Regions from separate parts of the Agaribacter flavus genome, predicted to be linked through region 3. Evidence: predicted binding sites of a transcription regulator. Region 3 holds the regulator's gene; each other region holds the start of a gene.

Region 1 (10,668 bases), on a different contig from region 3:
GCCGTGGTTAGGTATTCCGCCCACAGGCCGTTCTGTATCAATGCGCTATACCGAGTTTTATCGGTTTGTTGACGATAAAATTGTTGAAATGCAGGCTATATGGGATATTCCCGAGCTAATGATGCAAGCTGAGGTTTGGCCTCTTTCGCCTAGTATAGGGCGCGAGTGGCAAGTGCCAGGACCTGCAACCCAAGATGGTTTGTCGTTAGCTGATCGCTGTGCAAGTACCTCAATGAACTCGCTGAAAATTGTTTCTGACATGTGTACAGCCTTAGGTAATCACGCCTCTGGAGGTGTTGATGCAATGCGTTTGGAAGAATTCTGGCATCCCAAATGCAGCTGGTATGGACCAGCAGGTATTGGCAGTACTCGGACGATCGCAGGTTTTAGACACTGCCATCAAATACCTTTTTTGAACGGTTTACCTGATAGGGGACCCATCAGTGAAAATCATAAATTTTTTGCTGATAATAATTATGTTGCCGTGACCGGTTGGCCGGCGGGAATGAGAATGACCGTTAGTGACGCTGGGTGGCTTGGTATAGCACCAGGCAGGCAAAAAATCACAATGCGCAGTTTAGACTTTTGGCGTGTGCAAAACGGGCTAATACGAGAAAACTGGGTGCTCATTGACCTATTGTCAGTGTATGCGCAGTTGAATGTCGATGTACTAGCCAGAATGAAAGAGATGACTTCGAAGTATATCTAGAAATCTTTGCAATTCCGTAATTCTTTGATGCATTCTTTTTCTTTTGTACTTTTTATTGACTTCGAAGTACATAATCGATAGTTTGGTATTTAACAACCGTATTTGACCCTTTAGCGAAAAATATTGAAATACAAAAAATAAAATACTAAAACCTCATCGGAGAATACCATGTCTAAAGAAATGCAAGCTTTTCACAATAAATTCAGGCAAAAACGATCGTTAATCTTTGCATCTGTTATGCTTGCTTTGACTTCGCAGTCTTCATTTGCTCAGCAAGACGAAGAAGTTGAAGAAAGTGTTGCTATCGAGCAGATAGTCGTCACTGCGGAAAGAAAAACCGAAACGCTGCAAGAAGTGAGTATTTCTGTATCAGCTTTTGGAGAGGATGCCTTAGCTAAAGGAGGGATTAACGATGTTTCTCGCCTTGAGTTGCAAGTGCCAGGCTTAAATTTTGCCTTTGCAGGTAATGACGCTAAATTTAATGTGAGGGGAGCTAACTCTTCCAATACGTTTGGTGATAACAGTTCAATCGTAGGTGCTTTTGTTGATGGTGTTTATAAAGCTCGAGCTTCTCAACAAACCCGTGCTTTTTTCGATGTTCAATCGGTAGAGTTTTTACGCGGCCCTCAAGGCACACTTTATGGAAGAAACACGTTTGCTGGTGCGCTTAACTTATATACTAATCGTCCAAATTTTGAAGGTGTAAGTGGTGGCTTCGATATCAGCTACCAAGCGTTTGACCGAGTTCGTACTGAGGGGTTTGTCAATCTGCCATTGAGTGAAGAGCTTGCCCTTCGTGTCGCAGGATTTTCCGATAAGAGTGACGGCTATATCGAGAATTTAGCCGGACCAGATGTGGGAGCGCAAGATGACAAAGCCGTCCGAATATCTTTGCTGTACGAGCCGTCAGAAGATCTATCGATGTTATTGCAATATTCTCATAGTGCTGAAGATGGTAATGAAGCAGGTTTGTTTGGATACACATTTTTGTGCCGTAACGAAACTCCAGACGGCTTGACCGATCCTTTTGGTAGTACTCGGAATTGCGCCAACCCTATTCGAGGATCAGGTGGTAGAGGACCCGCATCAAATGGCCCTGGGGGTGACCCTTATTTAATTAGCCAAGACTACGTGCGTCCAGTTGACCTAACTGAAGATGTACTTGCCTTCCACGTCAATTATGAATCAGACAACTTCAGTATCAAGTCTATCACTTCATACACTGATTTTTACAATGATATTAACTTTGATTTTGACTTCAGCCCTACGCCCAGTCAAAACGGCGGATTTTTAGAGACTTCAGAAGTCTTTAGTCAAGAAATTCAAATTTCATCGAATAATGATAGTGCTCTGCAATGGACAACAGGTGTTTATTACTCTGACCAAGAAGATTCAAGCAGTTTTTCAATTTACAACCAAACGGTGAGAGATGATTCTACTCGCGCCACAGTTGTTAATGAATTAGGTGAATTTACCCAGCTATCAGGCACAGATATCGTCTCTCTCGACCGGAATTTTAATGGTTTTTTTGCTGATAATGCTATCATTGATACTGAATATTTTGGGATCTTTGGTCAAATCGAATACTCGCTTAGTGATGAGTTACGCCTGATTGCAGGTATTCGTTATAATGACGAAACCAAAAGCTTAAGTTGTGGTGGTAGTAACTTTACTGGCGATGTAAACGGCGATGGTAGCGTTGACCGAGTGGTCAATGTATTGCCTGGCGTAGCGGGAAGTTCACCACTTATTTTACCCAATAACTCGCGAGATGTGTTTTCGTTCAACTGTAACGCTGCTGATGCGCTTACTAGTGCAAATGTCCATGACGGCGATCCAAGTTTTTCCAACGTAACTTGGAGAACAGGTGTCGAATATGATCTCCAAGACGATGTAATGTTGTACCTCTCTGCTTCAACAGGTTACCTCTCCGGCTCGGTCAATACCACTACGGCTACAGAAGAGCAAGAGTCACAAGTTATTGAAGCGGGTTTCCGTAGTCGCTTTGCCGATGATACGCTGCAGTTTAATGGCGCGTTTCATTTCACAGAGTACACCAATTTGCTTACTCAGCTGCAGCGCATTGAAGGAGGCTTAGCTATTACTTTCTCTGAGAATGGCGGCAACATCGATGCTATGGGCGCAGAATTTGATGCGGTTTGGTTGGCTACAGATAACCTTCAACTTACCGGTACTTTGGCATATTTGAACTCTGAATTTGGTACTTTCGGTCAGGGCAACCCCTATCAGTTATATAATGGAGAAATTAGAAGTTTCATTGACCAAAATGGAAATAGAACACCGTGGTCCCCCGAGTTAACTATTGGCGGTAGTGCTTCATATTTAATTGAATTGAACAAAGGTATGGGGACACTAACACCACATCTACAGTTCTACTATTCCGACGAGTACAATACATCCAACTTGCTTGCAAATGACCCAGCTCATCAACAAGCATCTTTTACCAAAACTGATTTTCGCTTGATTTGGGAGTCTGAAGACCAAGACTACATCGTCGAGGCGTTTGTTGAAAACATAGAGGATGAAGCGGTTTTAGCTCGGGGTAACAATAATAGCGACGATATTGTACAGTCTGGTTATCTTTATCCTCGCAATTACGGTGTGAGAGCAAAAGTACGCTTTTAAATTAGCGGCAAAAATTTATACATAACTCACAATAATTCAAGATGGGAAAAGCAAGTGCTTTTCCCATTTTTTAGTTATTTATCCCGCATTGAGGTTATTTAGCGCTGACTTGTTGCTTTAAGCGCTCAAATAAGTCAACGTTAAATTGTCGAAACAGGTGAACCATATCAACAAACACCCAATTTTCAACTAATTGCTCTCCCTCTCTTCGCCACCAATCTAATCCATTTATTTCAACACGATTGTTAGTGGCGTTAACGCCTTTGTATTCTCCTGTATGAATCGCAATTACACCCGCCCAGCCTGGCCCACCACTGTATCTACCCTCTGCTATTAGTGCGTTTAAATCCTGTACTTCACGGTCAGGAAATGCGTGCAACCAGATTTTTTGGTGATAGTCTTCAAATTCTTTCAGACCGTAACAAGCGCCTATGCCTCCAGGGCCATACCACGTGACGTCGGGGTGGAAAAAATCAGCCATCCCCATGCTTTCAAGTGCGGATTCGTCGTAGCTATTTAAGCCTTCATAAATAAATTTGCGCATATGATCGAGTGTGTATGCAGAATAATCTGGATCCATCTGATCACGCAATATACCGTCTTGTGCTTTTGGTGCAAGGTACATACCGTCCTTGCCATGACTGGGAGGGAGTACATCAAAACCCGCTTGTTGCATCAAATCTATGTAATCCAGAAGATAATATATATGGGTGATTTTATTATCTTCTACTCTGCAGAACTCTCCCCAACGAATACTAACTTGTTTACCACTGGCGGGTATACCCAAATAATCGCGAGCGAATGTGCCAACTAGATTTCCAGTACCAGTTACCCAATACGCTCCGTCTTTGTTGATGTCACCGTCTTTTCGACCATTGGATACTCCGCCAAAGAAGATAAAAGTCTCACGGCTTAGGTCAGGGAAAGAGTGCTTTAGTGGCTGCCAAAAGCCTTCAATATATTGATTAGCTCCTTGCAATTCGTTAATGGGATCAGGACCAAATGTTTGTGTGGTCTCATCAATATAGGGTTTGACCTTATTCAATACGTCCGACGAGTTACAGGTATCTAAGCATCGCCAAAAGTCCCAAACTGTGTTTTTATTACATTGATTTAGCTCTAATTTATCTAGCATTGGTTGTCCATTTTTGCATTCGAAGTCATTTTTGATTTTACGCGACTAGTCAAAAAGATACCAGATAATTCAAATGCAGAAGAAAACGTGAACCACGACTTAATGAGCTATGCGAACATTGCGCAATTGCAGCCTAAACCTAAGCATTCAACACTGTGCTTAAAACTCTCTCAAAATTTTGTTATCGTCATTACTACAAGAAAAAAACCGATTCGTAAAATCACACGCTGTGAAACATTTAAAAATTCTAGCTTTCAGCCTTTCTGCTCTATTGGCTACGTATATTGGTTTGGGTAGCGCCTATGCCAAGGTTGGCGATCCTGCGGTCGATTTACTCGCCAACAAGATAGATCGCATACTGAAATCTGACTCTCCCAGGAAATTTAATGGCGTTATCTCAATTGAGAAAGATGGCAAAAACATCTATGCAAAGGCGCAGGGCTATGCAGACTTCGATAAGCAAGAGCGGCTAAAGCTACACGACAATTTTAGAATTCAATCTAATAGCAAACAAATTACGGGAGTGTTAATTTTAAAAGAGGTCGAAAAAGGTAGTATCGATTTAGCGCGCCCTGTAAGTGAGTATTTGCCTACTTTGCAAGTTGATTGGGCTAAGCTGGTCACGGTGCATCAATTAGTAAATATGTCTGCTGGTATCGTTGCTCTCGACAAACCTTTGCTTTTCCAACCCGGAACTGGCTTTCATTACAGTAACCCTGCATATGCTTTGCTCGGCAGGATCATTGAGCAGGTGTCGGGCAAAAAATACAGCGAAGTTGCTAACGCATTCTTCAAAGAGATAGGAATGCACAATACTTTTTGCTACGACTATGATGAGAATGAGCAGGCACTAGTCAATGGGTATCAATGGGCGCAAGATAAATATCAGCTCGTAAACTTTAACAAACTGGGGTTTACGCCGGCAACGTGGGAAGACTTTATACCCACGGGCGGTATTATATCCAATGTGCAAGATTTGCACATCTGGGATACTAAGCTTCACAATGGTGAGTTACTTAGCCGCCATTCCTACGAAATAATGACTACGTCGAATGTGCCAGACACATTCACGCCACTGAGTGAAGATGAAATTGCTTACGGTTATGGTATCAATATCATAAATGCGCCCATTTCTTTCCTAGGTCACGGTGGTTCAGGTTTTGGCTTTGCCTCAATAAAATTCTATATTCCTGAGAAAAAAATAAATGTCATTGTGTTAGAAAACCTGTTTCACGATGAGATACCTATTCGATATTTCTATCAAACAGAGATCAGAAAATTAGTATTGGGTAGTGATTTAGTCAGGTAAGCAGTTGCTGGGGTATGTACATCAAAATACCTCATGCTCCAACATTTTAGTGTTGCAATATGTGCTCTTTTCAAATTCGTATATATTCATAGCAATATTGCTTACTTTTGGGAACATCGTCGCTAACCCACGCACTATTGTCTGTGAAAGGTTCTGACGTTGAGATACAGTGCGACCTTGCATTATATGAGAAAACACATGGATGAAAGGTACTTTTTCATGTCCCACTAGGTATTTGTCGTAAGAATCGACGCGCACTTTAATATCTGCAATTTCAAAAAGCCCACTATCTCCTGCCATCATAGAAACTGCTTGATTTATCGTGTCTATTGAATGAATCTCAAGAATATCTGTTGAACAATGTAAAATGAAATGGGGCATAAAAATTTTCCCTTAGTTGTTTCTAATTTAAGATGAAGGTTTGTTATTTGACACTGATTTGTGTTTGCCTTGTAAAGTAATGATTGAAGCGGCTACAACCAATATACTTCCACATATTAATTGGGCATTAATATCATCACCAAATAGATATACACCACCTAAAGCGACCAGAATTAACCTGATCGAATCCAGGGGCATCAATCTGTTTAGATCGCCTCGACTCAACGCCATAATTAGAAAAATTTGCCCTAAAGTAAAGCTGAAAGACATCAGTAACAATAAGGGGATATGAGTTATGGTAGGGGGTTCACCAAACAAAACGAAAATTGTCAGAAAAAAAGGCAGAGTGAAGCAAAGCTGCGTTACAAATATTTGTGTTTTAGTTTCTTTTTGAGATAAGCATTTCAAGCTTATTTGAGCAACAGTTAGCATGAGTGTGGCCGTTATCGCTGATATCAGCCCCACAGTGTTAATCAGCATCTCTCCAGTAAAGAGCATATTCACGCCAATTATACTTATCATTAGTGCAATGATACCGTGAACGGATATCTTTTCTTTAAACATAACCACCGCTCCGATACAGACAAATACTGGAGAGGTATAGGTGATTGCGATCACAGTCGTCATTGGTATGTTGTTAAGTGAAGTAAGCAGAGCTATTCCACCGACTAGGAATGCCGTGCTTCTTACTATATGAATTTTCAAATTGGAAACGGGGGGGAGATATTTTTGACGAATCATCCAAGGGGCAAAAATAAGGATACAGACCAAACTTCGCACCATTAGAATTGTTGCAGGCAGGAGCCCTTGAGCAAGCAACTGCTTTACAGTGATAACAAAAATTGCTTGGCAGACAGTGGAACACAACATTAAAGGCACTGCGCTAACTTGATTAATATAGTTGATCAAACCCATGCTCTTAGATACTAGATTTGACTTAACAATAATGTATGCTATTAGATAGATAAAATATTGTTTAACTATCAAAATAATAAAAATTATTTATGGATTTGAGGCAGCTAAAGTATTTTAAAACTGTTGTAGAGCAAGGCGGTGTACACAAAGCCAGTGAGCGCTTGCATATCAGTCAGCCCGCAATAACTACGTCAATAAAGAAACTCGAAAGTTACTTAAAGACAAGCTTGTTTGAGAAACAGGGAAGGAATTTAAAAGCGACAGCTGATGGGATGAAGCTATATCAACACGCATGTAAACTGCTAGCGCATTCTCAAAATATAATTGGAGATATGAGGGCAAACACTGCGGATATAAATGAGACAATAACAATTTTTTCTCCTCCAATAATAGCCCAGAGCTTTATACAAGACTCATTGAACTACATAATCCAGTGCTATCCTAGAACGCAAATTAAATTGGTCATTGAAGCCGGTATCAATATTCATTGTGCACTGCTCAATGGCGAAGTAGACATTGGTTTTTCTGCGCACCATCCGACAACTGACAGATTGGATACCGTTCGTTTCTACAAGGAAAACCTCAGGATAATAATGAATAGCTCGCATGAGCTTGTTCGCGAAAATAACCTAAGTTGGGAGAAATTATTGGCTTATGATTTTATAACATTGCCTTCCCAATACATTTTAAAAAGTAAGCTCAACAAGGTGGCAGAGTATTACAATCTTCCTTTAAAGGTAAGAATGGAAACCAATTCCTTAACAAACATTCTAAAAACGATAAGTCATTCAGAGCTAATAGCAATCTTACCAGAGTCGGTATGCCATAAATGTGAGTCGGTTCAGTCAATGCGACTGCCAAATTCAAAAAAGCTATCTCATGTTTATCAAGAAACCATTGAGCTTTATGCATTGACAAATAGTCAATCCACTATTAAGCCCCAAGTGAAAGCATTGATTGAATACCTAGTCGAGCATGGCAATGTTGGGCTTAAAACTTAATACTATACACTGCACGCCCACCAGCCTGCGCCGTAAATTCCCCTGTTTTTCCTTCTAGTTTTTTATAGGCTGAACAGCGCAAAATGGTAAGCTGACTTTGGGCGACGCCCTTGGTGAATTGACCATCATGTTTGAACACAAGGTCGCATAAAAATTCTTCACCCTCTATCTTAAGCGCTGCTGCCTCAATATGCTCTAAACCTACAAACTGCGCATCACCACTGGCGTCATAGTGCATCTTGTAAGTTATGCTGCTCTCGCCAATAATAGTGCCAGTGTATTGCTGTGTTACCTTGGCGGTAGAAATCTTTCCACCGTCACTGAACTCTGTATCGCATTCTTCTTGCCATTGAGTAATAGAAAATTCGCCTGAAATTACCATAGTGATATCCTTAAATTTAGGGGGGCTGATTTTATTCGATACAATTGTTACTGTTCCACCGCTTATTTTATGTAGAATGGGTAAGTTTGCTCTATCTAGCATAAATGGAGCGCAAACCGCTTCAAAGCGTTTAGTCACGAATAAAAAAGCCCGAACGTGTGGATGAGTTTATCTTAGTGGTGCTCGGATTTATTGAAAAAATGCGTCATGGTTTTTATTGCTTACTATGAAGAAAATAACAACATCTCCTGCAGGCGTGGTAAAACAACAAATCAGTAGCGATCCTTATTCTTTGGCTCGCTATTATCCATGTGAAAAAAGCAAAACATGGGTGGATATTTTTTGGTGTGTGGAGTGGTGCTTACCTAAAGCGCAAATATTTACTCAGACCAACCTACCTGATCCTTATTTTCACTTAGTATTTGATAGTGGCAATGTGAGCTTGGTGGCGCCTGTTCTCAATCAATACAGCTACACCATGCAAGGGCGTGGTCATATTTTTGGTGTTAAATTTAACGTGGGGCTAATACCCAGTTTGCTCGGTTTACGTGCTAAGGATTTAGTTGACAAAACCTACGATGTTCAAGCTCTAAGACGTTGGGAAGTGTTTGCGGGTATTGACGAGATAAATCAGCAAATAAGTGCTGTAAATGGTCATCATGAGAAACAAACAACACTGTTTAAAGAGTGGTTTTGCTATTTTTTTCCTGAGCGCTCAAACACCGATATACAGCGTGCGCAAACATTACTCGAAATCGTAAAAAGTGAAAAACATATTAACTCAGTTTCGGTATTGTCAGAGTATTCGGGTATCGGCGTGCGAACAATTCAGCGTTTATTTGATGACTACGTAGGTGTTCAACCCAAGTGGTTTATTCGCAAACAGAGAATGCACAATGCCTTAGCGGATATTGAAAAGTCGAATGGCTCGATGACGGCAATGGCTCTGGATTTAGGATTTTCTGATCAGGCACATTTTAGTCGCGAGTTTAAGTATTTTATAGGTGTCACACCATGTGAGTATCGTATTAAGTTTAGGGTCAACAGACCCTAGTAACACTTAAAGGGAATATAGCCATAAAGTTTATTGTTTTTGGATCGATACAAAGTAAGTTGAACAGCAGGTAAACAACAGACCCCACTTTAAAAGGACTATCTATTAATGGGTATTTTGACAGTACTAAAACGGAAATATATCGCATATAAATTTAGCTCGGGGAAGCTAAACATCATTCAATATATAGAGTCAGGGCAACTAAGTGAGATAATGTCTAGTCACGTAGAGGAAGGTTGGGAACTATCATCTGACTATCGAATGTTTGATGAATCCTTCAAAACGTGGAGTGGCAAGTTACGCAAAGGATCGATTAGTTTAGAAGTCAGTTGGGAACAGGGATCACTGGGTGAAATAGTTGGACCAGAACGCGTTATTCAGCCTATGGCGCGTAAATTTAAACTCGTTGCGCTTAAGCACCCCCGTTGGGATGCATAAGCACGTTTTTCAATTCTGGTATGAATGAACGTTCTACGCAGCACGTAAAATATTTAGCATACGTCTCAGCGGCTCTGCTGCGCCCCATAATAGCTGATCACCAACGGTAAAGGCCGTTAGGTATTCTGGCCCCATGGACAGCTTGCGCAATCGACCAACTGGAATAGATAGCGTACCGGTTACTTTGGTAGGAGTGAGTTCTTCAAGTGATGCGTCACGGTCATTTGGAATGACTTTTACCCAATCGTTTGCTTCTGCGATAATACGTTCAATCTCATCCAATGGGACGTCCTTTTTGAGCTTTATCGTTAGTGCTTGACTATGACATCTCATTGCACCCACGCGCACACAAATACCATCAATCGGAATAGCCTTATCGTTTGCTAAAATTTTATTGGTTTCAGCCTCGGCTTTCCATTCTTCTCGGCTTTGTCCATTTTCTAACTGCGTATCGATATACGGAAGTAAGCTACCGGCAAGTGGCGCGCCGAAGTTATCAATGCTCAGGTCATTTCGCATAGCGTCTGCGACTTTTCGATCAATATCCAAGATGGCAGAGGCTGGATTGGCTAAGTCTACGGCGACAGCTTGATTGATCTCACCCATTTGCTGAATAAGCTCGCGCATGTTGCTTGCGCCGGCACCACTTGCAGCCTGATAGGTCATGGAAGACACCCATTCGACTAAATCAGCTTTAA
Region 2 (10,668 bases), on a different contig from region 3:
CGTGGTTTTATAACTGGATACAAATGAGCTTGTCGTAGCGCCCACCATATGAGCAATGAAAAAGCTATCTCGCCACGTTTCTCCCCAATACATACTGGGGTTATATGTAAATCCCGAAGGCCCAGTGAAAAGTTGCGCTATACCAGGCAGCATAAATGCAGGCTGATCTTCCATACGCGGTTTAGACATGTTGTTAACTAACCAAGCAGTGTGAACATCTGGATCGCCGGTGTAACGAAAAGGCCGTAACTGAAGTTTGTCGACAAAACTCATAATACTCTGATGACCACCGCGCCATCCAGAGTCTCCACCCTCAACAATGTGGTTCACACGTTCAGTATCGGTGCGATCACCGTCGTTATCAGCAGTAAAGAGATTGCCATATTTGTCAAAGGCAAGCTCTTGAGGGTTACGCAGGCCGCTATAAAACAATTCGAGGTTACTACCGTCGGCTTCCATTCTGAATACGCCACCCATGTTGGGGCCATGCAGCAATTCCCCTTCTTTATTGGTTACAGAATACCCTCTGTCCCCAAGAGAAAAATACAAACGACCGTCCGGCCCCCAAACTAAACCATGTAAGTCATGGCCTAAAAAACTCATGCGCGTGCCAAATCCAGTATGCATTACTTCTTTTTCGTCTGCTTTGTCATCGCCATCTGTATCTTTTAACCGCCATAAATTTGGGATATTGGTGAGATACACATCTTCATCTCGTGTTATTAAGCCCACTGCAATACCGTCAAGAGGCGCGTTAAATGGACCCGCAAATTGCACGGCTTTGTCGGCTTGTCCGTTGCCATTCGTGTCTTCTAACAATTTTACGTAATCGGAATGTGAGGTGTAGCTTTCCCAAGGAAACTTATCGAAGTTTTTGGGATCTTTCATCATTACTAAACGATCATCCATGGTTTCGATAGAGATATCCTGAATGCTCATATATTTAGACATTCTGCGAATATCGTTAGTACCTTTATCTATGCGACCAATCTCAGTGACTAGCATTCTGCCTTGGTCGTCGAAAGTAAAAAATCCGGTATTTTTTGTTTGAGTTTCATCGGCCCACAATTCGATTTTCATGTCGTTGGGGATTTTTGCTGCCGACACTCTAGATTTCGCATTTGCCAAGACTTGGTTTTGTTTTAGCGGTTTTATTTTGATTTCTTTGAACTGAATGGGATGTGTTTCGGCTTGGATAGATATGTAGCCAGAGCGCAAGTTTTTGCCGCCATATAAAGGCGAGTATTTTTCAACATCCTCTGCTGATAACTGAGGGTATTCATATTCTAGGACGATTTCGCCATCGACCTTATGTTTTATATATTCGCCGCCAAATACTTCAACCTCGACTGTTACCCATTGGTCGCCACCATAAGTTTTTGAGTTTGAATTGATGCAGTGGGACGTGATTAGCTCACCATTCATTACCACGTCAGTGTTTGGGGTGCACAGGTTGAGTGTAGAGCGAGGGGTGTCGTCAATACCACCCAATAGTTGGACTTCGATGCTCACTGGAAACTCTTGGTCTTTTTCCATCGTTTCTGGCGCTTGGCTGTGTAACATTAAGCCATTATTTTTGTATGCCCAACGCATGGCTTTAGTGATTGGCATTTCGGCTTCGGTAAAGCGATAAGTAGCACTAATAATGTAGTGAGAATAGGGGGTTTTATAAAACAAATGACCAAATTCACGATTAAAAGATGGCCATTGGGTGTAGTCGACGGTTAAATAGCCGTCTTTCACAGTAAATGTATCTCGGTAGTTTTCACCAAGAGGGAAGCCCGTAAACTTGGGTGTCCAGCCATCCAATGATTTACCGTCAAACAGCTGAATCCATTCTTCAGTCTTTGGTTCATTTGCTGAAGCGAATGTGAATGAGAGGGTAAAAGCAAACGCGGCGAGAAGTTTTGTATTCACGACAGAAAAATTTTTGTACTTCAACATATCTACATACTTTTCCTAAAATAGTGGCGAGCTTAAACGAGCAAAAGAAGCTGGTTCGTACCCAGTACATTACCGGTAAAATTTATACATTATTTTAACATTTTTAGTAAACACAAGTTCCAATTATCTAATAAAATGTGAAAAAACATACATACATAACTAAATATCAGAGTGGGCTTATTGAAGTGATATGTTGACTAATTTTGCGGGAGAAAATGCTAATTTTTCTTGTGTAAACCAATATGTCCCTTCGTCCGCACAAACAGCCTCTACCTGCATGTAGCCCTTTAATTTGGCGATCTTGGATACAGTAAAATCTTGTTGCAATAGAGCGATATAAGGCACAACACTTAGGGTATTCACTTTGTAGCCTACAACGACAAAATGTTGGGTCGTCTCATCCCAATCTGCACCCGTAATTAAAAAGGGCAAAGGTTCGGACACATTCTTAACTGCTAATTTACTTGTGCTACCGTCTATGGGCAATTCATACATTTTGGCTCGATGACTACGCCAACTTTTGGAAAATATGGTGAGTAAACCATCTTTGTAAACCATCGCTTCTGCGTCTTTATCGTGTTGCATCGCGCTACTCTGTTTGTTCGTTGAGCTGCTGTCGTTTTGCTGAACAGCATATTGAAAGTTGAGTTTTTGAGCAGAACCCGCGCGGTCAACCTTCAGTACATGTAAGTCTTTTCTGTTTCCCGTGTTATTACCTATATCCCCGATGTAAAAATTCTCTGAGTCTGAGGTAATCGATTCCCAATCAATGTTCTTAGCACTTACAGTGGTTTGTTCAGTGACATGACCGCTTTTATTCAAGCGATAAATGACAGGCGCGTTGCCTGAGTCATTGATGGTATATAAGCCGTTACTTGTGCAATGCAAACCCGAGCTTTCATTCAAATGGGGTGGGAGAACTATATCTTTATGCACCAAAATTTGGGCTTCAATATGCTTGGTTGGCGAAATATCAACATATTCAGACGGCGCTGACGAACAAGCACTTAGACAGCCGAAAACAAAGAGCAAAATGGCAAAGTGTTTCAACATCGACGATACAAGCAAGTAGTGTTTTTTCCATTTAACACCATTTGGCATATATCATGTCAAGCCAATATTGGTTACTTGCCCTAATCCTTGTATCCTTAGTAACAATTAATTAACACTATGGATTCAACAGACTTGGCTGCCAATACTGTTATCCATAAGCAAACGGGACTTATATGCAACCAAGTATCAAACCTGCCAACCCTAATTTTTCTTCTGGACCTTGCGCCAAACGCCCTGGTTACGACGTCAGTAAACTGGACTTATCTTTACTAGGCCGTTCCCATCGTGCAGAAATTGGTAAACAAGCACTCAAGAGCGCGTGCGTAGATACTGCCAGAATTCTTGGTTTGCCTGAGGGCTACAAAGTGGCTGTCGTACCCGCATCTGATACAGGCGCAATGGAGATGGCTATGTGGTCGATGCTCGGAGAGCGGCCTGTTGATGTATTGTATTGGGAGTCATTTGGGCAAGGTTGGGCGACCGATATAACCAAACAATTGCAGCTAGAAAGCACTCGAGTGCTGAGTGCCGACTATGGAAAGCTCCCCTCGCTTAAAGATGTTAATTGTGACCATGATGTTGTCTTTACTTGGAATGGCACAACTTCCGGCGTTTGCGTACCCAATGCCGATTGGATAAAAGATGATAGAAAGGGCTTAACATTTTGTGATGCGACATCTGCGGTATTTGCACAAGAACTCGATTGGGAAAAACTCGATGTTGTTACTTACAGTTGGCAAAAAGTATTGGGTGGGGAAGGTGGCCACGGTATGTTGATTCTCAGTCCAAGAGCAGTTGAGCGCTTAGAGACTTTTACGCCTCCTAGGCCCTTGCCGAAAATCTTTAGAATGACAAAGGGGGGGAAGCTTATCGAGAGTTTGTTTGTTGGTGCGACGATCAACACACCGTCAATGCTATGTGTGGTTGACTATTTAGATGCACTGTCGTGGGTTGAGTCAATTGGTGGTTTGGAAGCGGCGATTGAACGATGTAACAACAATCTCGCGACTGTTGCTGAATTTGTTGAAAGCCATACTTGGATAGATTTTTTAGCAGAAGACGCGAGTACGCGCTCAAACACCAGTGTTTGTCTAAGTTTGGCTTTACCCGCTGAAAAAGTATCTGCGCTTGTCGACTTACTCGCTCAACACAAGGTTGCCTACGACATTGGTGCTTATCGCGATGCGCCGGCTGGTTTGCGTATTTGGTGTGGGGCAACTATCGAAAACCAAGATTTACAAGCATTGATGCCTTGGCTCGCTTGGGCATACGGCGAACTCACTGGCGCGTAAACGAAGGAATAGTATGTACAAAATTAAAACATTTAACCAGATATCGTCGAAGGGTTTAGAGCGTTTTCCCAGAAGCAATTATGAGGTGAGTTCCGATGCAAGTAGTCCAAACGCAATTTTGCTAAGAAGTCATAAACTGCATAACGAAGTATTGGATGAATCAGTACTTGCTATTGCAAGGGCTGGGGCGGGAGTAAACAATGTACCCGTGGACGATTGCAGTAAGCAAGGTGTGGTTGTTTTCAATACGCCAGGCGCAAATGCCAACGCGGTAAAAGAACTTGTATTGGCAGGAATGCTGCTAAGTTCTCGTGGCATTAAGGCAGGTATTGACCATGTTTCTACATTACACAACATTACCGATGCTAGCGAGTTACATAAAACCTTAGAAGCACAAAAAAAACAATTTGCGGGCAGCGAGTTAAAGGGCAAAACGCTCGGTATCATTGGCCTAGGTGCGATCGGCTCCCTAGTTGCCGATATGGCATTGGCTCTGGGTATGAAGGTCGTTGGCTTTGATCCCGCCTTGTCGATTGAAGCTGCTTGGCGCTTGTCTAGTGAAGTACAACGTGCCGAAAACATGCATGCTCTGCTGGCTAAGTGTGATTTTGTAAGCTTACACGTTCCGGCAATAAAACCAACCTATCACATGATAAACGCCGAGGCCTTGTCACAAGCAAAACGAGGCATGGTGTTGGTTAACTTTGCTCGTGAGTCAATTGTCGATCCAGAGGCTGTCGCAAAAGCATTAGATATTGGGACATTGGCGACCTATGTATGTGATTTCCCAGAACCTGTTTTTTATGGAAGAAAAGACGTCATTGCCATGCCGCATATTGGCGCGTCTACCGCAGAAGCTGAGGAAAACTGCGCAATGATGGCGGCAGACCAATTGATGGATTTTCTAGAAAACGGCAATATTAAAAATTCGGTCAATTTTCCCAATGTTTCGTTGGCAAGAGTTGATGGGCAAAGGATTATTTTCACAAATGAAAATGTGCCAAAAGTACTGGGTAATGTTTTGTCTGTTTTGGCTGACCATGAGGTCAACGTAATTGACATGGTAAATAAAAGTCGCGGTGACCTTGCATACAATATTATTGATGTTGAAAAGATGAATAATGGTGATGTCATCGATGCTATTAACAGCATCGAGCATGTAACTAGTGTACGATTGATTCCGTAGACCCTAGGGTCTGTTGACCTTTGGTGTGCAATTTTGCAGCGGTTTGTGCTTCATTTATACAATGCAGAGCGACTGCCGTGTAGTTGTTCTACATCAAGGAGCGATAAAGCAGTAGAAATGAAGCACAAGCCCTGCCCAGAAGGGTTCAATTATAGTCTATCTGTTCCTTGTTGCAGCCTTTTGACTTAACCCATTAGGCCTGCAAGTCTGCGCCGCGATCAGATAGACTATAATTGAACAAAACTTGTACACCAAAGGTTAACAGGCCCTAGAGATTTCAGGAATAAACCGATTAAAGCCTGCGCCTTATAGCTCTTTGATTTGAATGCTCCTGAAATCGATGGCTTGCCCTTCGCTTTGCAGCGCAATGTAGCCTTTTTCTAGTACTTGGCCTTCTGACCATCTATCTTCTTCTATTCCCTTGATTGTGCCGGTAAAACCTATCTCTGGGTAGGCGTATTCCAAAACCGTTTTACCGTTAATGATGTGTTTTACAGAATCTTGTTGAACAATGAGCTCTGCCATTACCCATTCATCTCGGTAATAAGTATCGGAGTTAGAGCGAATACAATGTGTTGTAGTTAATTGATCTTTTATACGTATGTGTGTGCCCGGCGTACAGACATTACCGGTCGAAATAGGCGTATTCGGATCGTCTGATGCTAAAAATTGCATTTCTACAGACAAGGGCCAGTTTTGATCTTGTAAAATACTTTCGGGAGCTTGTGCGTAAAACATCACCCCGCTATTTAGGTTTGCAAAGTGAGGAGCGCCATCATAGAGTTGTCCTCTAAAGCGATACTCCAATTTTAGATGGAAATATTGGAAAGCTTGTTTGTAATACAGGTGAGAAAATCGTTGATTAAACTTACCTTCGTAATTTTTGTAGTCAACGCGAATTGTACCGTCATGGACAGTAAAAGTGCCATCAGGATCTTCTCCTAACGCATATCTATGTGTTTTAACTACCCAATCTGATAAGTCCTTGCCATTAAACAAGGGGCGAAAACTTGGGTGGTCTTGTTGAATCTTCATGCATGCTGACACACTTAGTAGTGCAAGAACTATTGATATTGCCAGTGACTTTTTGGTTGTTCGCATGTTGGCTTTCAATTCATATGAGAAATATCTGCATTGTATATAAAATTTATCTAAAATTTTCAATAATTTGTATGATCAAATTTGTGTAAAAAACATCTGCGTTTTCGCAAGAATTGACTAAACTTGCCGTTAAGCTGTTATGGTCAACGCATTTCAATAAGTATGAGTAATAAAGAAACAACAGACAAACTAAAGCGCATAAATATACTTGTTGTCGATGACATGGAGTCAATGGTAAATTTGGTCAAGAGTTGTTTGCTGTCTCTGGGCGCTGAAAAAATTACCACGGCGACAAATGGTGCAAATGCTTGGTCTATTCTGAATAAAAAAGATATTGACTTAATAATTTGCGACTGGGACATGCCAAAGATGACTGGATTTGGGCTGTTGAAGTTGGTGCGCGAATCTGAAATGCACAAACATATCCCTTTTCTATTGCTGACTGCTGCACGTGAAAAAAAGTTGGTAATGGATGCATTGGAAGCTGGGGTAAGTGATTATTTAGCAAAGCCTTTTCAGCCAAAAGAATTGTCGTTTAGAGTCGTTAAGTTACTGAGAAAAATTCCTTGAAACCCTGCCTTAGTCTCCTCTTTTGAGTGAGCAGCCTTCATCTAACTTTAATTTTGGCGTGTAAGTCACCGCTTATCAATTCAACAATCAGAAAAAACAGCCCTGCGGATAGCGCATTGCCTGATACCTTGTTTCTCAAATTGCTAGAACTCAGTATCACTCCTTGTTTTTCAAGCAATGCGACAATTTCATCGTAGGTGACTTCGTGTTCGACCATGAGCCTTTTGATAAAAAGACTCGCGCCTTTTGCATACGGCAAAATTGACTTCTTGTTGTTGACGCTTATATTAACTTGTGTGTGATTATCAGTTTGCATGCCAGAACGCTCCTACGACTGTTCGGGGTTAGTATAGCTAACATTGCAATGCATTTAAAGCGAAAGCAAATTAATACACACATATGCAATTAATAAGATTTATTTGCAACATATATGTTGCAATTTTATCTAAACTCACTATTATGTATATCAAAGGCGCGTAAGCTTGAATATCTAGCAATGATAAAGTCGCTTTTAACATGGAGATTAAAATGACGATGAAGCGAGACCAGATACTAGCTCTAATGAATGAGCAAATTAATTTTACTGCAGAACTCGAAGGAGATTGTATCAGCATTTCGAACGATGAAGGACTGGATGCCTTTTTGGTTGTGGGTGAACAACAAATCGTTGTGGAGTCTGTTTTGTTTTCAGTTGATGCGGTTAAAGATTGTGCTGCGCTAGACCACGCAATTTTGCGCACTCATCGCTTAGTGCCACTGTCGACGCTGGCGGTTTCAGTAATTGGTGGAGAAGAATACTACGTAGCATTTGGCGCCTTGTCAGTAGACAGTAAGGACGAAGTGATTGTAGAAGAAGTTGAAGCTCTGTTCGCGAATGTTCCAGAGTTTCTTGAATTGTATTCAGAATATTTGAAATAGTAGGAGTCATATATGAGTTTAGGTAGACTTTGGTCAGCATTGAAAGGCCATACAAACAAAGTTTTAGAAGACGCAGCAGATTCGCAGGCTATTACAATACTGGATCAGCAAATTCGTGAAGCAAAACAAGAAATTCAGCAGTGTGGACAAAGCCTACATTCCATTGCGGCAAAACGAAAGTTGAGTCAGAACAAGGTAGATGCATTGCAAGCAGATATTGAAAAATACAGTCAAAGTGCGGCAGAACATGCAGAAACCAATCGCGAGTTGGCATTAGAATGTGCCCAACGAGTTGGCGAGCTTGAGCAACTAAAAGCTAGTGAGCAAAGTATCACTGACAGTTACATCAAGAACGAAAGCACACTTAAGTCAAACTTGGCTACGGCAAAGAATAATTTGCGATTGTTAGAGCAACAAGTCGATCAGGTAAAAGCCACGCAGTCTGTTCAAAAAGCGCAAGTGGCGGCCTCTACGCACTTTGATGGTGGTAACAGTAAGGTTAAGACTGCACTGGATAGTTTAGAGAGGATCAAACAAAAACAAGCCGAGAAAGACGCTGCACTTGAGGCTGCATCTGAGCTAGCTGAATTAGAAACCGGTTCAGATTTAGATGCAAAGTTACGCAAAGCTAGTGGTGGCAGTAACTCCAGCGAAGACATGTTAGCTAAAATTTTAGCAGGCAAAAAGTAAGTAGTAATCAAACAAGAAGCGCTCATCGGGAGCGCTTCTTTTGGTCTGTTGCGTATTAAATTAAGGAGTTGTACGTGTTTAGTTTTTTTAAAAAAAAGCAAAGCGTTAGCTCAAGTCTTAAAAAACCAGAGGTAATGGGCTTGTGCATAGGATCAAGCTTTGACATTGACAAACTCTCTTTTCAACTCATTCTCGATCAATTAGTGATAAAAGATGTAGCCGACACACAGTTGATTCAAGCAGCGGGTATAGTAGAGTTAGGCTCTAGTACCTTACTGCGTTTTTACACAGATGACGAGGCATGGTTACAAGTTGTTTGTGAAGGTGGCGTGTCTGAAGAGAATATCGTCGACGTTACCTTGTTTCATTACTATGACACCTTGCATGTCAATGCCAATGAATGGGATGAACTTCTAACGCGTAAGATTGGTGTGCCGGTCTATACCTTTGAGGGGCACGAATACCAACGAGTATGGACCAGCACGAGTGAATACCATCCACCCGTAGCCATGCAAGAGCAAACGTATGATGAAAGTGAAGAGGTGTCTAACACTGATCAATTTGTTATGCTTTTTGAGCGTCAGTTAAGTGATGGTTCGTATGAACAGCTTTATTTATCAGGGGAAGAAACCTTGAACGACAATAATTTGTTAGAGCATTGTTTTGTTATTAGTACGGGAATTAAATTGTCGCCTACTCAAATACGAGTAAATGGCTGAGTTAGAGCATAATGAGCAGAATTCCTAACGGAGTTATGCTCAAACAAACTATAAACTTCAGAGAGAATACAGATGGACAACTATGATCTAGTGACAGGAATACTGCATTTTGTACTTTATTTTGGTATCGCCATTTTATTTTTGGTTATATTCAAAGGCGTATACGGTCTTGCTACCCCCCACGCTGAGTGGAAGCTAATCAAGGAAGAAAAAAATTCAGCGGCAGCGATTGGTTTTGGTGGGGCAATCATTGGATTCGCAACGGCTTTAGCAGGGGCAGTGAGTAACTCCGGCGGATTAGTTGATTTTGCCGTGTGGGGTGTAATTGCACTTGTGGCGCAGTTGATCGCGTACTCAATTGTGCGCTTTGTATTTATGCCAAAAATTACAGAAAGAATTGAAAATAACGAAGTAAGTGCAGGAATAGTCTTGGGCGCGACAGGTGTTGCAGTGGGTTTGATCAATGCTGCATGTATGACTTACTAAAGGGAGCATGATCATGAAAAGAACATCGTTTCTTGATCTCAGTCTAATGAGAAAGCGCGCTCGCGCATTTGCTTTAGCACCTTTGTCACTGGCGGTAATTAGTGGTTGTTCTAATGGTTCGGGAGGCGAGGAAGTCAAATTTGTTCGCTCGGTGGCTGAATGTACTGATACTACTTCGTTGACAGAGTCTCAATGTCAAGCCGCCTATGAACAAGCCTTACTCGATGCAGAGTCAACGGCACCGCGTTACCAATACGAAAGGGATTGCATGAATGAGTTTGGCTCTTGTGAACGTCAAGGCAGCTTTTTTGTCCCTTTTATGACCGGTTATATTGTTTCAGAAATCATCGATGAAGTCGGTGATGCCTTCGAGCGAAAGCATCGCTACAAACATTCTTACCCAGCTTATTTGTATTCTGGAAGTGGTCGGTATCGCAACCAGATCATGACCAGTGACGGTTACGTCATAGGCTCACCGGGTCAGCGCTCATACCGAGTTTCAAGAGAAGTGCTCAAGCCAAAGCCTAAAGTTACTCGCACCATTTCGCGGGGCGGCTTTGGTGCCACGGCATCAGCAAAAAGTAATTGGGGCAGTAGCAAATCCTCAGGAAAGAGCGGCTGGGGAGGATAAGTGCTTCGTATTCCTTGCGAGGAGAGGGCAAACTGGGAAGCCATGGCTGAAGAATTCGGCTTTAAGTTTCATACGATG
Region 3 (10,668 bases):
AGCACCCGCGCCTTGCTCTCCATAAGCGAGATCATAAGGCACATGTAAGCGCCATTTGTCGCCGACAGACATCAATTGCAAAGCTTCCGTCCAACCTTTGATTACGCCATTTACTGGAAATTCAGCAGGTTGACCACGCTCATAGCTACTGTCGAACACTTTGCCGTCGATTAGGGTGCCGTGGTAATGCGTTTTTACAGTAGACGTTGCTGTTGGCTTTTCGCCGTCACCTGATTGTAAAACTTCATATTGTAAACCCGATTCGGTTACCGTTACTTCGTCCCTTTTCGCATTTTCTTCGAGGTAGTTTTTGCCTTCAGCCATAACCTCTGCGTGTTGCGATTGTTTTGCCGCTTGCATGCGTTGATGAATTTCGTTAAATGCAGTCCGCAGAGCGTCGTTGCTGACTTCTGGAGACTCACCAGAAAAACCGCGCTTAACCCCTTCTAGCACGATGTTTATGTCCAAACCTTCAAAAGGGTTTGATGTTAACTGCTGACCCATTTGAAAGCCAATGCCGTAACTGGCTTGTTCTTCTACACTAGTGTATTTTTCGCTCACGTTAATTCCGTAGTTCTTAATAAAGGACGGAAGGATAACATGCCAACAACAGCAATCCTAATTGCGTTATTTTCGTAGTTATATCTCGTTGTTTGGTGTGTTTATGTATATCAAATTTGATTGCTTATTGAGCACATTTAACACCCATTTAACATCAACAAGCAAAGCATTCTACAATAGACGGGATCTATATAGAGAGCGTCTAGACATAGGCTCGCTATCGAAGTATGGTTAATCTAGAAAAGCAATATAGGAATCATTGAAAATATGAAGCAAGATTTGGTCACTCAGTTGAAAGACACCATTAAATATCTGGGCGCAACGCTAGGTGAAACAATTGAAACAGAATTGGGGACTGAATGGTTGGCGCGTATTGAGCAAATTCGTCATGACGGCAGAGAATCGGCAAATGGCGATGAAGCATCAACACAAAAACTTGCAGACACATTAGCCTCACTCGATAATAAATCTTTGTTGACAATAGGCCGCGCATTTGCACAGTTTTTGAACCTAGCCAACATTGCTGAACAAGAATTCAATACGGCAGCCACATCAGCAGACTCGTTGTCTTCACAATTGAACAACTTGTTGGAAACCTCTGGTAAAGACATAGATGAAAATGCGATTAAGCAAGCCATTGAACACCTCAATGTAGACTTAGTTCTCACCGCTCATCCAACTGAAGTAACGCGCCGCACAAACATTCACAAACACCGCGAACTTGCGAGTCAACTATTGACCCTACACTCTGAAGAAATCAGTGAGTCAGAGCGCGCCCGCAGTAAAGCAAGAGTGGCAGACTTAATTGCACAGGCTTGGCACACAGAAGAAATTCGCTCAGTTAGACCCACGCCCGTCGATGAAGCGCGCTGGGGCTATTCCGTGATTGAAAACTCGCTATGGGAAGCGGTGCCCGAGTTTATGCGCGAATTAGATGATTTCTTACAAACGCGTTTTTCTCAGCGCTTACCCCTGACCGCAAAGCCAGTGCAATTTAGTTCCTGGATGGGCGGGGACAGAGACGGTAATCCATTTGTGACAGCATCGGTCACGCAAGAAGTATTACTTCGCGCCAGACGTCGCGCTGCCAAGTTATTTCTGGAAGATTTCCACCGCTTATATACCGAACTGTCAATGAACAAATGCAGTGATGCACTGCGTGAATTTGTTGGCGACGAGAAAGAGCCCTATCGTGCGATTTTAAAGCCGCTTATTCTTAAATTAGAACTTACCCGCGAGGGCAAAGCCAAAACCAAGAAATGGATCCAAAGCACAGACGAGCTACTTAAACCATTAAATTTGTGTTACCAGTCTCTCTGTGAATGCAACATGCAGGTCATTGCAGACGGCGCCTTGCTCGACACTTTGAGAAGAGCGCACGCCTTTGGTGCGCAACTACTAAAACTCGACATAAGACAGGACTCCCAACGACACGCCGACGTCTTCAGCGAAGTTACGCAGTATCTTGGTCTGGGTGATTACAACACCTGGAGTGAAAAAGAGAAGCAAACTTTCTTACTCAAAGAGCTGTCGTCTCGTCGCCCTCTTTTCCCCAAAAATTGGGCACCATCTGAAGAAGTACAAGAAGTATTAGACACATGTGAAGTCATAGCTAATAACGATGAAGATGGCTTTGGTATTTATATTATTTCCATGGCGCGCGAGCCCTCAGATGTGCTCGCTGTACAATTGCTACTGCAAGAAGCAGGCGTATCATGGCCTATGCCGGTAGCACCTTTATTTGAAACACTGGATGACCTAAATAATTCGCCAGAAGCGATGAAAGCGCTGCTAGATATTGATTGGTATAAAAAGTATATCAATGGCCGACAGTACGTAATGATTGGCTATTCTGATTCAGCCAAAGATGCAGGCTCACTTGCCGCAGGTTGGGCACAATACGAATCACAAGAGGCCTTAGTTAACTTAGCGAGTGAAAACAACATTCAACTCACCCTCTTTCACGGCAGAGGAGGCACAATTGGTCGAGGTGGTTTACCTGCTAAAGCCGCGATACACTCACAGCCGCCGGGATCATTAGAAGGCGGCTTTAGGGTTACCGAACAAGGCGAAACCATTCGTTATAAGTTTGGCATGCCACAATTAGCCAAACGCAGTTTATCTTTATACGCCTCGGCTGTCGTCGAAGCGATTACCTCTCCGCCGCCAGCACCCAAACAAGCATGGCGCGAAATCATTGCACAAATGGCAGACAAAGGCCGTGATAACTATCGTCAAACCGTTCGTCACGATAAAGATTTTGTCCCGTATTTTCGGGTCGCCACACCTGAGCAAGAATTAGGCAAATTGCCTTTGGGTAGCCGACCAGCAAAACGTAAACCTCAAGGCGGCATAGAAAGTTTACGCGCCATCCCTTGGATTTTTGCTTGGGCGCAGACGCGCCTTGTATTACCTAGTTGGCTGGGCGTAATGCGCGCTATCGACAGCATAAACACAGCCGAAAACAAAGCGCTTGTGCAAGAAATGATAGAACAATGGCCTTTCTTTGCTTCACGTATTTCGATGCTAGACATGGTGTTTAAAAAAGCCGATCCCAACATCAGTGCGGCATATGACAAACGCCTGGTGCCGACAGAACTGTCCCACTTTGGTGAGGCTTTGCGCACAGAGCTAAGAGACAGTATCGACTCTCTATTGTCCATCACCGGCCATGAACACATGATGGAAGACGACCCCCACGGACGTACTTCCATGAACATTAGAGCAACCTACTTGCAACCTTTGCACTATTTACAAATAGAGCTTCTTGATCGCATAAGAAAGGCAGAAGCGTCTAATTTCAGTGACAATGACGTTGAAACATTGGAGCGTGCTATGATGGTCGCTATTACAGGCATCGCTGTCGGTATGCGTAATACTGGATAAACATGCCTTTTAGTATTGGCCTTGTTAACCCTAAAGCCGCTACCAATGTAGCGGCTATTTTACGCGCAGGTGGCTGCTTTGGCGCCAGTTCCATTTTTTACACCGGTCAGCGATTTGGCTACGCACGTGACAACAGCAAAGACTTTGCCCAAGATACCAAAGCATTTAGGCGCAGCATTCCAACTATTGGCGTAGACAACTTGCTCGACTATAAACCCAAGCAAGCTAAAACAGTAGTGGTAGAATTAGTTGAAAACGCTACGGCGCTGCCAGAATACCAGCACCCAGAGAGTGCTTACTATATTTTTGGACCAGAGGACGGAAGTGTATCGCAAGCGATTGTCAATCAAGCAGATGATGTAGTGTTTATTCCCTGTCGCAGCAATTTAAATTTAGCAGCGACAGCTAGCGTCTTGTTTTATGACCGCTTAAGCAAACTGGGTTACGACAAAAGCAACGCAGCATTGCGTGCAGCCAGAGATACAAACAACACGCTGTTAATTTAAGCCGCTATCGTATTGACGCATTTCATGATCCACTGCTTAAGCTGCGCCTCACCTAAAGCCCCCGACACTCTATCTATCTCACTACCCTTGTGAAAAAATATCAACGTTGGAATCGAACGAATACCCGCTTCGGCTGAAACTTGTTGCGCATCTTGTGTATCTACTTTTGCAAATAGTAGACCATCAGATTGCACGGCAACTGACTCAAATACCGGTGCCATGACTTTGCATGGACCACACCATGACGCCCAAAAGTCTACAATAACAGGTAAATCATTCTTTTCGACATAGCGATAAAAGCTTTGGTCAGTTAAGTCAACAGGCTTCGCTTCGTATATCTCAGCTTTACACTTCCCACATCCGGCATGCACATGAGACTTGTCTTCTGGTATCCGGTTAATTGCACCACATTTACTGCACACTATATGCATACTTACCCTTAAAATATCGATAGTTTCAACAAAAGACCTGCATGTTCAGCATTTAATTTCTCATCTGAATAAAAGCCAACAAAAAAGGCGCGTAATGCGCCTTTTTTATATATTGCTATAGCTTAGCCTTTTACGAAATCCACACCAAGCTGAATGTCGCCGCGTAAACCTTCTAGCATGTCTTCTTTTGCTTTTTGTTCAAATGCACTTAATTCACCATAAGGCAAAATTTCTTCGACACCGTTTTTGCCAAGTTTTACTGGATGTGCGAAAAACGCTGCGTCTTCAGAGCCATCAACTTGTACATAAGTATATTCGACCACTTCTTCACCTTGAAGCGCCTTAACCAGTGACAAACAGAATCTAGCAGCAGCCTGCCCCATAGAGAGTGTGGCAGAGCCTCCACCGGCTTTTGCTTGAACAACTTCTGTACCTGCATTTTGGATACGAGGAGTGAGTTCTGCGACTTCTTCATCCGTAAAAGACACGCCTTCAACCTGAGAAAGCAAAGGCAAGATAGTAGTACCAGAATGACCACCAATAACGGGAACGTGGATCTCGGATGTACTCTTGCCTTTTAGCTCAGCAATAAAAGTTTCTGAACGAATAACATCTAGCGTCGTCACACCAAATAGTTTGTTTTTGTCGTAAACACCTTTTGCCTTTAAGGCTTCAGCAGCGATAGCAACTGTTGTGTTCACAGGATTGGTAATGATGCCAATGCATGCGCTTGGGCAATTGTCAGCACAAGCATCAACGAGATTTTTCACGATACCCGCATTGATATTGAACAAATCAGAACGATCCATTCCAGGTTTACGAGGAACACCAGCAGGAATTAACACGATATCACAAGCTGTCAAGGCATCTGCCAAGTCGTCTTTTCCAAAGCCCTTAACCGTTACGTCAGTGGGGATGTGGCTCAAATCAACAGCAACTCCTGGAACTACTGGCGCTACGTCATACAATGACAATTCAGAACCGGCAGGAAGTTGAGTTTTTAGCAATAATGATAATGCCTGACCGATACCACCGGCCGCGCCTAATACGGCTACTTTCATGTTATGTCTCCTGATTATAGGGCAATATTTTTCGAGCGAGAGAGTAATATAAATAAGCTTAAATCTCAATCATTCTAGCGTGTTATTGTTTTTGATGTCAGTGCGGTGCCGTACTTTACAATTAAGTCGCTCTCGTTGATCACTGGGACGTTAACACGCGGGGTATGCTATAAGTACGATTACCAATCAGTGGAAAGTTATGTCGCCATTTAGATTGGCATACTATATTAGGTATATATACTCTTGAGTATGTGAGAGATATTCGAACATAAACGATTGGATAAGCAACTTTCGAAAGCGCCTCTAGAAACTCAAAAGTGCTATGAAAAACGGACGGATATTGTGATCATATCTCACCCTTCTGGATTGCGCTTTATTAAAGGTTTCAAAGATGAAGCACTTTCTGGAAATTGGAAAGGATTTCGCTCTTCTCGTTTAAATCAGCAATATCGAGTTATTTACTCTGCTGAAAACGGAGCGATGTATGTCCAAGTGGTAGGGCTTACACCCCATGATTATCGTAGGAGATCATAATGATAGATTTTCAAAAAGCTAAAAAACGAGTCTCTATTCCTAGCGGCGAATCAGTCCGTATCATTCGCGAGCTTCAGGAGCTAAGCCAAAATGATTTAGCTAAAATGACAGGCATTCCTCATTCAACGATATTAGCAATAGAAAATGATCGTATCAACTTAGGGGTAGAGCGCGCAAAATCTCTGGCTCGCGCTTTAACATGTCACCCAGCGGTACTCGTGTTCCCAGGCTGGGAAGTAGAAAGTGAACACGCGGCTTAAAAAAAATCAAGCTGCTCGCTACCGCTTGTATTAAGAGTTGATGCTGCAGAGAAGGCCACTTTTGATTTGCCTATTTAATAGGCATAACATCGAGCCGAGATACAAGGAAGATCAATGCCTTTGCCTGAAACAGAAATTAAAGCGTGTGTTTACATTGCTCTTCAATATCATAAACTCAAGCACCTTCCCTTACTAGGGGCATAAAAATCACAACAAGACTTAGCACAAGGGAACGTAAGTGATGGTGGAGACTTTTAACCGACTTGTAACTCTTTATGTTGCAGAAAATCTCAGCTAAGTCCTAATTGCTTATTCCACAACCATCAGGCAGAATGCATTACCCTAAACTTTTCACGACAAGAACTAAGCGTAGCAAATGGCTGTAAGCAAACAGGACGAACTGGTCAAAGCATTTAAAGAGCTCCTCAACTCTGAAAGTTACGGCTCACAGGGTGACATTGTCAATGCTTTGAAAGGGCTTGGATTTGATAATATTAGCCAATCAAAAGTATCGCGTATGTTAAGTAAATTCGGTGCGGTAAGAACCCGTGATGCCCGGGGAGATATGGTCTATTGCTTGCCACCAGAATTAGCCATGCCAACGGCAAAAAGCCCCCTAAAACAATTAGTTTTAGACGTCGTACACAACAATGTGATGGTAATTATCAGGACAAGTCCCGGTGCGGCGCAACTCATCGCTAGACTACTCGATTCGCTCAGTCAAGCAGATGGTGTACTGGGCACTATCGCCGGTGACGATACAATATTCATTGCCCCTGCCAATATCGAACATATAGAAGATTTACGGCTACGCGTGCAGACCCTGTTTGACAATGTCTAGAGGCTGTTTATCTTATGCTGATACTGTGCTGATACACTTGCTTCTTATTTAAAGAATACTGCTCCGCCACCACTGTAGCTGCTTTTTTCGGTGGTAGCAAAGGCAACAGTAAGCCCAATAGTTTTTTTGCCTCATCGGGTAGTGCGTCAGGCACTTTTTCCTTTGCCTGATATACAATTAAGACAAACTCGCCTTTTTGCCTTGCTTGTTCAGCACTTAACCACTTAATTAAATCAGTAGCTGCGCCCTTTTGATAAGTTTCAAATGTCTTACTCAGCTCCTTAGCAATCACCACTTGCGCCTCGGGTCGATGCTTTTCAATTGACGTCAAGGTATCGAGAATACGCTTGGGTGATTCGTAAAATACATGAGTATGGGCAGAGTCTATTGCCTGTAAGAGCGACGATTCCCGCGCTTGTATTTTTACTGGCAAAAACCCTGAAAACGTAAACTTATCAGTAGGTAAACCACAAGCAGACAGGGCGGTAGTGAGTGCGCATGCACCCGGTAGCGCTGACACCATCACTCCCTTTTCTCGACACCGATTAACAAGCTCGAAACCTGGGTCACTAATTAGTGGTGTGCCTGCATCTGATATGAGCGCAACATTTAAGCCCTCAAGTAACTTATCAACAATATACTCGCTTCGCGCACTCTCGTTGTGTGCATGCAAACTAATTGCATTTGTCTTAATTTCAAAATGCTGCAGTAGTTTGCCTGAATGACGCGTATCTTCGGCTGCAATGAGATCAACGGATGCTAAGACCTCAATTGCTCTTGGTGTCATGTCTGACAAATTACCAATTGGAGTGGGCACAATGAATAGACTTCCTGCAGACATAGACAACCTAAAAATAAATATGGACGAGTTTGGATGATCAATAGTTTACACAGTCTTTCGATCAGTTTCTGTAGCCGTAGCTGGTATTTTTTTAGCTTGCAGGTAAACTAGGGTTTCGATTTGATTTCAGTAAAGATATAGGGGCATTAATTGCGTATTCATCGTCTACTGCTTGCATGTGTAATTAGCATTATTATGAGTGCTTGTGGCGGTACACCGAAACAAGCACCGTCCCCAGTTGTCAAAAAACAAGCTACACAACAACAAGAAGTCACGCGCAGCCCAATCGAAGAAATTACGGATCGTTACGAAAAGACTAAAAACAAACAAAGTACAGTTGAAGCTCTGTTGCACTATGCTTTTGAGCTGCAACTAGACAACAATTGTGACGACAGTAACACGATTGTTTTTCACTTGTATAATACTCAGCTATCAAATAAACAATTAGCTGAATTAGAATTACTGCGAAGTGAATGCTTACTTAAAGAAATTTTGGACAAGCCAAAAGATACGTCTTCCGCTCAAAAGCTCGATTATGCCGATACTTGGTTAGCGAATGCAAAAGACCTAAGTCATGCCAATTACTCGCTCACCGATAGTTATACAAGTCGCCTAGCGTTAGCTAATGCGGTAAAACAAGTGCTTGCTGGGCAATATAACGAAAGCATTGAAATGCTTGCCCGCAATATCTCAAGCCCGTCGATACTCAGTACTCACCGAGTAAGCCTGTTATGGCAAGCACTCAGTCAACAAACACAAACTCAACGCAAAGTATTGTGGGCGAATACGCCCTCACTGCGACCGTACATTGACTTGTTAGCCATTGTTGAAGATGACGCACTCGCAGACACTAGCCGGCAGGAGGCGGTAAAAGCTTGGCTGCAGAGTAACGCCAAGCTTGAGGCCTCGGAACAAATTCCTTCTATTGTATCTACTTTCACGAATCTGACACTCTCTGAGAAAAGAGATATCGCCGTCATTATTCCCTTGTCAGGGCGTTTAGCCAGTCAAGGCAACGCCATAAAACAAGGCATATTGTCCGCATACTACCGCTATGCAAATACTTTAGGTGGCGATCCGAGTGAAGAAGCCCGCTCAATAACATTCATTGACAGTGGTTCATCAGAAACCTTGAGTGAGGATGTAAGTAAGCTAAACTTTGAAGAATTTGGGGTAGTCGTCGGCCCATTACTTAAAAGCCATATTCAAGAAATATCGGACTTGATCCCAAGTCAACTAGCACGGGTTCATCTTAATTCACCCTCTACTAGTGAGCATCAAGGAGAAGATACCTTACTAACGAGTTATTTCGCACTGTCTCCCGAGCAAGAAGCTCAAGAGTTAGCCTCATTGGTAGCGACACAAGGGATCAGTAAACCCATTGTTATTTATGAAGAAAGTAATATTTCTACTCGTATGAAAAATGCTTTCATTGAACGCTGGAGTGAATTATCAAACCAGCAAACCGAGACGCCAAATCGCTTAACTGAAGTGAGTTTTACCGATAGCAAAACCATGCGTACAGGGATTACTTCTGCATTGGATGTACTACAAAGTAAAAAACGCATTGACCAGCTTTCTGCTCTTAGCGCTGAGGTAGTGCATAGCGTGACCAGAAATCGCCGTGATATTGAAGCCTTTGTGGTATTCGCTAGCCCTCAAGATCTCGAGCTTCTCAATCCCATTATTGAAAGCAGTATCAGTTTATTTAGCAATAAAAAAGTCCCAGTATTCGCAACTTCATACAGCTACAACCACAAATACAACAAGAATAGTATCCGCGATTTGCGCAATGTGGTGTTTATAGATATGCCCTTTGTCCAACCAGAAGCGCGAAACTCCGATTTGTCTGTCACTGTCGATGAGTTGTATAACCAACCGTCCAGTACGTTCTTGCGTTTGTTTGCTTTTGGCTACGACGCGCTGACGGTGGCAAAAAATGCCTTGCAACTCAAACTGTTTGAGCAAGTTTCAAAGAAAGGGTTGAGCGGCGAGTTATCAGTATCACGAGATGGCTTAGTCAATCGACGCTTATCCCCCTTGGAAATCCAAGATACAGATAATATTGATGGCGATTAAACAATGGGAAGCACCGAACATTGGTGCTTTGGCTGAAACGAAGGCAAAACAATATTTGCTCGACCAAGGTTTAAGGTTTGTTGAGGCCAACTATAAGTCCAAATCTGGAGAAATCGATCTTATCTTCAAGCAAGCGCAACTTTGGCTGTTTGTTGAAGTCAAATACCGAAGTGATAATTCTCATGGTAGTGCGGCTGAATTTTTTACGCCGAATAAAAGACGTAAAGTAGTCAATGCAATAATGTGTTACTTTATGGAAAAACAACGTAATATTCATCACGAACACATTCGCGTAGACCTCATTGCGATTGATAACAATACCTTGCAATGGATAAAGAATGTATAGAGATCAATGAGCTAAGAAGTGCATGTTAGATAATATTAAAAAGAACTTTACAGAAAGCATTCAAACAAAAATTGCGGCAGCAGAAGCCATCCCTGAATCAATAGAAAAAGCATCAAAAATGATGATTCAAGCCTTGATCATGGGTAACAAAATACTTACCTGTGGCAACGGTGGCTCCGCTGGCGATGCGCAACATTTTTCGTCAGAGTTGCTCAATCGATATGAGCGAGACAGGCCCCCGCTACCCGCGATAGCCTTAACTACGGATACTTCCACATTGACATCCATTGCTAATGACTTCTCGTATGACGACGTTTTTTCT

The links. Region 3 encodes ArgR, which controls arginine synthesis, uptake and breakdown. Its sites were predicted from a motif close to ANTGAATANNTATTCANT; they were not measured.
Region 1: a site for ArgR is predicted at 4,503-4,520, ahead of ACFOHL_RS12715 (ester cyclase). Genes of this name have one in related genera too.
Region 2: a site for ArgR is predicted at 7,535-7,552, ahead of ACFOHL_RS11575 (DUF2170 family protein). Genes of this name have one in related genera too.

Annotation. Positions count from the first base shown of each region.
Region 1 is NZ_JBHRSW010000023.1:52,044-62,711, forward strand. It holds gene ACFOHL_RS12705 (ester cyclase) at 1-709, shown strand, start outside; gene ACFOHL_RS12710 (TonB-dependent receptor) at 878-3,355, shown strand; gene ACFOHL_RS12715 (ester cyclase) at 3,450-4,490, opposite strand; gene ACFOHL_RS12720 (serine hydrolase domain-containing protein) at 4,720-5,799, shown strand; gene ACFOHL_RS12725 (5-carboxymethyl-2-hydroxymuconate Delta-isomerase) at 5,821-6,180, opposite strand; gene ACFOHL_RS12730 (DMT family transporter) at 6,208-7,089, opposite strand; gene ACFOHL_RS12735 (LysR family transcriptional regulator) at 7,185-8,096, shown strand; gene ACFOHL_RS12740 (DUF3224 domain-containing protein) at 8,086-8,616, opposite strand; gene ACFOHL_RS12745 (helix-turn-helix domain-containing protein) at 8,705-9,532, shown strand; gene ACFOHL_RS12750 (hypothetical protein) at 9,641-9,970, shown strand; gene asd (aspartate-semialdehyde dehydrogenase) at 10,004-10,668, opposite strand, start outside.
Region 2 is NZ_JBHRSW010000018.1:117,445-128,112, reverse strand. It holds gene ACFOHL_RS11610 (DUF7133 domain-containing protein) at 1-1,944, opposite strand, end outside; gene ACFOHL_RS11605 (hypothetical protein) at 2,122-3,045, opposite strand; gene ACFOHL_RS11600 (phosphoserine transaminase) at 3,171-4,289, shown strand; gene ACFOHL_RS11595 (phosphoglycerate dehydrogenase) at 4,303-5,475, shown strand; gene ACFOHL_RS11590 (3-keto-disaccharide hydrolase) at 5,782-6,576, opposite strand; gene ACFOHL_RS11585 (response regulator) at 6,739-7,146, shown strand; gene ACFOHL_RS11580 (DUF6471 domain-containing protein) at 7,184-7,462, opposite strand; gene ACFOHL_RS11575 (DUF2170 family protein) at 7,675-8,064, shown strand; gene ACFOHL_RS11570 (PspA/IM30 family protein) at 8,077-8,754, shown strand; gene ACFOHL_RS11565 (YjfK family protein) at 8,829-9,473, shown strand; gene ACFOHL_RS11560 (DUF350 domain-containing protein) at 9,546-9,959, shown strand; gene ACFOHL_RS11555 (DUF1190 domain-containing protein) at 9,973-10,590, shown strand; gene ACFOHL_RS11550 (glutathionylspermidine synthase family protein) at 10,591-10,668, shown strand, end outside.
Region 3 is NZ_JBHRSW010000006.1:288,737-299,404, forward strand. It holds gene ACFOHL_RS05565 (FKBP-type peptidyl-prolyl cis-trans isomerase) at 1-561, opposite strand, end outside; gene ppc (phosphoenolpyruvate carboxylase) at 829-3,447, shown strand; gene ACFOHL_RS05575 (TrmH family RNA methyltransferase) at 3,450-3,953, shown strand; gene trxC (thioredoxin TrxC) at 3,950-4,384, opposite strand; gene mdh (malate dehydrogenase) at 4,507-5,445, opposite strand; gene ACFOHL_RS05590 (helix-turn-helix domain-containing protein) at 5,979-6,239, shown strand; gene argR (transcriptional regulator ArgR) at 6,616-7,080, shown strand; gene rsmI (16S rRNA (cytidine(1402)-2'-O)-methyltransferase) at 7,088-7,921, opposite strand; gene ACFOHL_RS05605 (penicillin-binding protein activator) at 8,072-10,000, shown strand; gene ACFOHL_RS05610 (YraN family protein) at 9,990-10,346, shown strand; gene ACFOHL_RS05615 (phosphoheptose isomerase) at 10,369-10,668, shown strand, end outside.